Regions from separate parts of the Methylobacterium radiodurans genome, predicted to be linked through region 2. Evidence: predicted binding sites of a transcription regulator. Region 2 holds the regulator's gene; each other region holds the start of a gene.
What was found. Region 2 encodes PhoB, which activates phosphate uptake and scavenging genes when phosphate is short. Its sites were predicted from a motif close to TGTCATNNANCTGTCAT; they were not measured.
Positions count from the first base shown of each region.

Region 1: DK427_RS24645 (esterase-like activity of phytase family protein) is a predicted target of PhoB. The motif match lies at 961-977, and genes of this name have one in related genera.
Region 3: DK427_RS11605 (ceramide glucosyltransferase) is a predicted target of PhoB. The motif match lies at 800-816, and genes of this name have one in related genera.

Region 1 is NZ_CP029551.1:5,251,498-5,253,694, forward strand. It holds gene DK427_RS24645 (esterase-like activity of phytase family protein) at 1-856, opposite strand, end outside; gene hpnH (adenosyl-hopene transferase HpnH) at 1,139-2,197, opposite strand, start outside.
Region 2 is NZ_CP029551.1:4,397,923-4,400,119, reverse strand. It holds gene pstB (phosphate ABC transporter ATP-binding protein PstB) at 1-24, shown strand, start outside; gene phoU (phosphate signaling complex protein PhoU) at 71-787, shown strand; gene phoB (phosphate regulon transcriptional regulator PhoB) at 805-1,506, shown strand; gene DK427_RS20615 (protein-disulfide reductase DsbD domain-containing protein) at 1,807-2,197, opposite strand, start outside.
Region 3 is NZ_CP029551.1:2,511,234-2,513,430, reverse strand. It holds gene DK427_RS11610 (histone deacetylase family protein) at 1-770, opposite strand, end outside; gene DK427_RS11605 (ceramide glucosyltransferase) at 886-2,040, shown strand; gene DK427_RS11600 (type 1 glutamine amidotransferase) at 2,090-2,197, shown strand, end outside.

The DNA of each region.
Region 1 (2,197 bases), 850 kb from region 2:
GGATGCGGGTATTGAGGCGCGTCTGCTGGTTCGCCGTCGAGTCCTGGAGGGCCGCGCTCTGCAGGATCGTCACGAGGCTGCGGCCATCGGGCGTGAGCGCGAGCGCCTCGAAGCCCTGGTTGTTCCGCCGTCCGGTATCCGGCGGGTTGATCGAGTTGAAATTGAGCTGGCCGCCGGTCCGCGGGCGCAGCGCCTCGGGCACGCCGAGCACGCCCTGGAGCTGTCCGCTCGCGTTGAAGTAGTAGACGTTCGCACCGTACTCGTCGCTGACGTAGAACGATCCGTCGAGGCGACGGGCGAGACCTTCCGCGTCGAGGCTGATCCGGCCCGCACTCGCGCCGGTCGTGGCCGCGGGCAGGATCGCGCCAAGCTGCGTGGTGGTGCCGGTGCCGGGATCGAAGCCGCTGAACCGGCGCCCGAGCGCGTCGGTGAGGACGAGGCCGCCATCGGGCGTCAGGGTGATCTGCCGCTGCGAGGCCGTCGATTGCGGCAGGTTGGCGTTGGGCTCCGGCGTGAAGCTCAGCCTGAAGCAGTTCAGTCGCCCGGCATAATCCGAGAAGATGCCGCCGTCAGGATTGTTGTAGCCGCGATCCGGCAGGGTGAAGAGCGTGCCCGAATAGGTGTCGCCGTTGCGGCGCCAACTCGCGAGATCGACGGCGAGCGACGAGAAGGACCCCAGCGTATCGCCCAGGAAGTCGCGGGTGGAGGCCGAGAGGCGGCCGACACCTTGAAGGCCCTGGTTCGTGATCGTGGTTCCGTTGAGCGTCGTCGAGACCGGGCCGTCGACCGGCTGCAGGTTCGGGCGCGTCGCAACGATCGACTGCGCCGCTGCCGCACCCGTCAGGGCGACGAGCACGCCGAGAGATCCCGCGGTGCGCACCGCAGACGATCGTTTCACCATCACCCCAACCCCCTCCGGCTCTAAAGCTTGGCCGTATGGGTCGCAGCTACGGGGGGCCGATGACGGTTGCGTGTCACGATTGGAGGTCGGGCCGCAAGGAATAAAGGTCCACACCCGGACGTGGCATCCCGGACACAGGATGAGCGCCGGATGGCCGTGGCAACGCTCGGGCTGGAACGGGCAGACCCGCACGGCCGGGCCGCGCGGGTCTCGAAGTCCGATGGATGCTTCGAGGCCTCAGGCGGCGCTGCGCTTGCGGGCTTCCTGCTTCGTGTCGGCGCCCGAGGCTTTGATCTCGGAGAGCTTCTGGGCGACGTTGCGCGAGAACACGAACTCGGCCGGGCGCTGGTTCTCCAGGCTGACCTCGGGAGCCATCTCGCCCTCGGTCCGGATGCCGCGGATCGCGTGCAGGACCGGCTTCCAGGGCTTGCGCACCGAATCGACCACCGAGGAGGCCTCGTAGCCCGAGTGCACCATGCAGTCGGCGCACTTCTCGTAGTTGCCGGTGCCGTAGGCGTCCCAGTCGGTCTCCTCCATCAGCTCCTTGAAGGTCGCCGCGTAGCCCTCGCCGAGCAGGTAGCAGGGCTTCTGCCAGCCGAACACGGTGCGGGTCGGGTTGCCCCACGGGGTGCAGTGGTAGGTCTGGTTGCCGGCCAGGAAGTCGAGGAACAGGCCCGACTGCTGGAAGGTCCACTTCTCGCGGCCCTTCTCCTTGCCATGCCGGAACACGCCGCGGAACAGATCCTTCGTCGCCTTGCGGTTGAGGAAGTGCTTCTGGTCGGGGGCGCGCTCGTAGGCGTAGCCCGGAGAGACCGTGATGCCGTCGATGCCCATGCGGGTCACCGAATCGAAGAAGTCGGCGATCTTGTCGGCCGAAGAGTTGTTGAAGAAGGTGCAGTTGATGGTGACGCGGAAGCCCATCTCCTTGGCCTTCGCGATCGCCGCCACCGCCTTGTCGTAGACGCCGCGCTGGCAGACCGACTGGTCGTGCATCTCCTTGTCGCCATCGAGATGGATCGACCAGGTGAAGTACGGGGAGGGCTTGTACTCCTTGATCTTCTTCTCGAGGAGCAGCGCGTTCGTGCAGACGATGGCGAACTTCTTCTGGGCGATGATGCCCTCGACGATCTTCGGCAGATCCTTGTGGAGAAGCGGCTCGCCGCCCGCGATCACCACGACGGGCGCGCCGCACTCGCGCACGGATTCCAGCGCCTCATCGACGGGCAGGCGCTTGTTCAGGATCTCGTCCGGGTAATCGATCTTGCCGCAACCGGCGCAGGCGAGATTGCAGCGGAA
Region 2 (2,197 bases):
TACATCACCGGCCGCTTCGGCTGAGCCTCGGCCTGCCTCACGCCCGATCTCCCGTCCCGAGGACACCGCCATGCCCGGTCACATCGTCAGCTCCTACGACGCCGATCTGGAGAACCTGCGCCGCTCGATCTCCGAGATGGGCGGCATCGCCGAGAAGATGGTGACCGAGGCGACCGACGCGCTCGTGCGCCGCGACGCGACGCTCGCGCAGGCCGTGATCGCGGCCGACAAGCGGCTCGACACGCTCCAGCACGAGATCGAGGAGCGCTCGGTCCTCCTCATCGCCAAGCGCCAGCCGCTGGCCATCGACCTGCGCGAGACGATCTCGGCGATCCGCGTCTCGGGCGACCTGGAGCGGATCGGGGATCTGGCCAAGAACGTCGCCAAGCGCGTGGTGGCGATCAGCGACCAGGCGGTCGGCCAGAAGATCATCCTGGGCGTGCAGCACATGAGCGACCTCGCGGAAGGCCAGCTCAAGGACGTGCTCGACGCCTACGGCAGCCGCGACGTGAAGGCCGCGCAGGACGTCTGGGAGCGCGACGGCGAGATCGACGCGCTCTACAACTCGCTGTTCCGCGAGCTCCTGACCTACATGATGGAAGATCCGCGCAACATCTCGTTCTGCACGCACCTGCTGTTCTGCGCCAAGAACGTCGAGCGCATCGGCGACCACACCACCAACATCGCCGAGACGATCCAGTACCTCGCCACCGGCGAGACGCCGACCGGCGACCGGCCGAAGAACGACGCCTCGAACTACGCCACCGTCACGCCCGGACAGGGCTGAGTATCCAGAGTCCCCGCATGCGCACGCGTATCCTGATCGTCGAGGACGAGGAGGCGCTGACCACGCTCCTGCGCTACAACCTCGAGGCCGAGGGTTTCGAGGTCGATGCGGCGGCGCGCGGCGACGAGGCCGAGCTGAAGCTCGCCGAGCAGCAGCCCGACCTGATCCTGCTCGACTGGATGCTGCCCGGCCTCTCGGGGATCGAGCTGTGCCGCCGGGTCCGGGCGCGGCGCGAGACCGAGCGCCTGCCGATCATCATGCTGACCGCCCGGGGCGAGGAGGGCGACCGCATCCGCGGCCTCGGCACGGGCGCGGACGACTACATCGTCAAGCCGTTCTCGGTGCCGGAGCTGCTCGCCCGGGTGCGCGCGCTCCTGCGCCGGGCCAAGCCCGCCCACGTCGCCGACCTCCTGGCGGCGGGCGACATCGAGCTCGACCGGGTGAGCCACCGCATCCGCCGCAGCGGGCACGAGATCCATCTCGGACCCACCGAGTTCAAGCTGCTCGAGTTCCTGATGCAGAGCCCCGGTCGGGTCTTCTCGCGGGAGCAGCTCCTCGACGGGGTCTGGGGCCACGACGTCTACATCGACGAGCGCACGGTCGACGTGCATGTCGGCCGCCTGCGCAAGGCCCTCAACCGCCCGCGCCAGCCCGACCCGATCCGCACCGTGCGGGGTTCGGGTTACGCCTTCGACGAGACGTTTTCCGCTGAGGCGTGAGGGCGTTCCGGTAGATCCTCTTCATCCACCCGCGGCTCTCCCTCTCCCCGCGCGCGGGGAGACGCCTGTCTGCACCCTGTCGTGCAGACAGGAAGCGGAGGCGAAGCCGCAGCGGCGGTGAGGGGGCTTAAACGGAAGAGGCTGTGCCTGAGCCGCCCCCTCACCATCGGGTCGATCCCTCCGGGATCGATGCGCCGCCTCGCTTCGACGACGACAGGGTCGCCGAAGCCCTCTCCCCGCACGGCGGGGAGAGGGATGCGCGGGATCCAGACGGATGACCGACCGGTGTATGAACGCCCCTCAGCCCCTCCCTGATACGCCCTCCGCCGCGCTTCGCTCGGGTCCGACCCGTTCCAGCCAGCCGAGCACGCCGCCCTCGGTCAGGATCTGCGGCAGCACGTGCGGCTCGGCCCGGCCGGTGTAGAGCAGGTAGAGCGGCACGCCGCTGCGGCCGTGCCGCTCCAGCAGGCGGGTGATCTCGGGGTTCTGGTTGGTCCAGTCGCCCTTGAGGTAGGCCACACCCCGCGCACGCATCGCGGCGCGGACCGCCCCGGTCGAGAGCGCGATGCGCTCGTTGACCTGGCAGGTGATGCACCACGCCGCCGTCATGTTCACGAAGACCGGCCGTCCTTCGGCGAGCAGCGCGTCGAGGCGGCCCTGCGAGAAGGGCTCGACGCCCTCCGCCCGCATC
Region 3 (2,197 bases), 1.9 Mb from region 2:
TAGCGGTCGCGGGCGTAGAGACCGTCGTCGCTGAGCGCGAGGCGGCCGAGCCGGTCGTCCCGGTGCGGATCGACGCCCGCATTGTAGAACACGAGGTCCGGCCGCAGCGCGTCGAGGAGCGGCGGCAGGCGCGCGGCGAGCACGTCCAGATAGGCCGCGTCCTCCATTCCGTCCGGCAGGCCGATGTCGAGGTCGCCCGGGATCTTCTGGGTGGGGTAGTTCCGCTCGCAATGAACCGACAGGGTGAAGAGGTCCGGCGCGTAGGCGAGGCAGTCGGCGGTGCCGTCGCCCTGGTGCACGTCGAGATCGACGACGAGCGCCCGGCGGATGGCGCCCTCGTGCTGGAGCGCGCGGGCGGCGACCGCCACGTCGTTGAATACGCAGAACCCCGCACCCTGCTCGCGCCGGGCATGGTGGCTGCCGCCCGCGGTGCTGCCGGCAAGGCCCTCCGCCAGCGCGAGGCGCGCGGCGAGCAGGGTGCCGCCGACCGAGGCGCGGGAACGGCGCACCACCGTCTCGGTCACCGGCAGGCCGATCGCCCGCTCGATCGCCCGCGGCACGTCGTGGGCGAGCACCGCGTCGATGTAGCCGGGCGCGTGCGCGTGGGCCAGCAGCGCCGCGGAGGCCGGCTCCGGCTGGACGAAGCCGAGCGGCGCGAGACCCCGCTCCGCCACGACCTCCGCCAGCCGCCCGTACTTCCGCATGGGGAAGCGGTGGCCGTCCGGCAGGCTGGCCTCGTAGGCCGGGTGGAACACGATCGGCGGGATCATCCGGGCGCGGGCGATGCGGGGAGAGGCCCCGTCATAAGACTGATACGGCGGGACTGTTAGGGGGCTGCGGAACGGCGCGGCGGCAGGTCGCGGCCGGGACGGGGACGACGGCCGCATGATCGAGGCGAACGCAACCGCGCTGGCCCTGGCGCTCTGCGGCCTGCTCACCCTGATCAACCTCGCGAGCCTCGGAATCGCGGCCCGGCGCATCGGCCGGGTACGTGGGCCCTCCGCCTTCCCGGTCGGCGCCCCGGTCTCGCTGGTGCGGCCCGTCTGCGGCCTGGAGACCTTCAGCGAGGAGACGCTGACGCGCGGCTTCCGCCTCGACTATCCGGACTACGAGATCGTCTTCTGCGTCGCCGATCCGGCCGATCCGGTCCTGCCGCTCGTTAATCGGCTGGTCGCCGCGCACCCGGCCGTGCCGGCCCGGGTGCTGGTGGGCGACGAGCGCGTCAGCGACAACCCGAAGCTCAACAACTGCGTGCGCGGCTGGGAGGCGGCGCGCCACGACTGGATCGTGCTGGCCGATTCCAACGTGCTGATGCCGCCGGACTACCTTCAGCAGATGCAGGCGGCTTGGCGAGACGACACCGGCCTCGTCTGCTCGACCCCGGTGGGCGCGCGGCCCGGCAACCTCTGGGCCGAGGTGGAGTGCGCGTTCCTCAACACCCTGCAGGCGCGCTGGCAATATACCGGCGAGGCGCTCGGCCTCGGCTTCGCGCAGGGCAAGAGCATGCTCTGGCACCGGCCCTTCCTCGAGCGCCAGGGCGGCATCCGGGCGCTCGCCGCCGAGATCGCCGAGGACGCGGCCGCGACGAAGCTGGTCCGGGCGGCCGGGCGCCGGGTGCACCTCGTGCCGGCCCCGTTCGAGCAGCCGCTGGGCCTGCGCCGCCGCCGCGAGGTCTGGTCGCGCCAGCTGCGCTGGGCGCGGCTGCGCCGGGTGACGTTCCCGCTCTTCTTCGCGCCGGAGATCGCCAGCGGCGTGCTGGTGCCCTTCCTCCTGGCGGGCCTGCTCGCCGGGACTCCGGAGACCTGGGTCGGCCTCGCCGGGCTTGCGGCCCTGTCCTACGGTGCCGAGTACGCGCTCGCCGCCCGCGCCGGCTGGCAGCGCTCGCGGCGCCTCCTCCTCTGCCTTCTCGTGCGCGACGCGATGATTACGCTGCTCTGGGTCCGCGCCTGGATGCGCAACGCCGTGGTCTGGCGCGGCAACCCGATGGACATCCGCCCGAAGCCCGCGCGCCGCTTGCGCGCGGGGGCGAGCACGGCCTAACCCGGAGGCCACCCGGTCGCGCGGCCGGACCGCCACGGACGACGACCCCTTGCGCATCGCCATCCTCGAGACCGGCCGCCCGCCCGCGAGACTCTCGCACTTTCCGTCCTACGCCGCGATGTCGGCCGATCTCCTGGGGCCCGGCTACGCCTGCGCG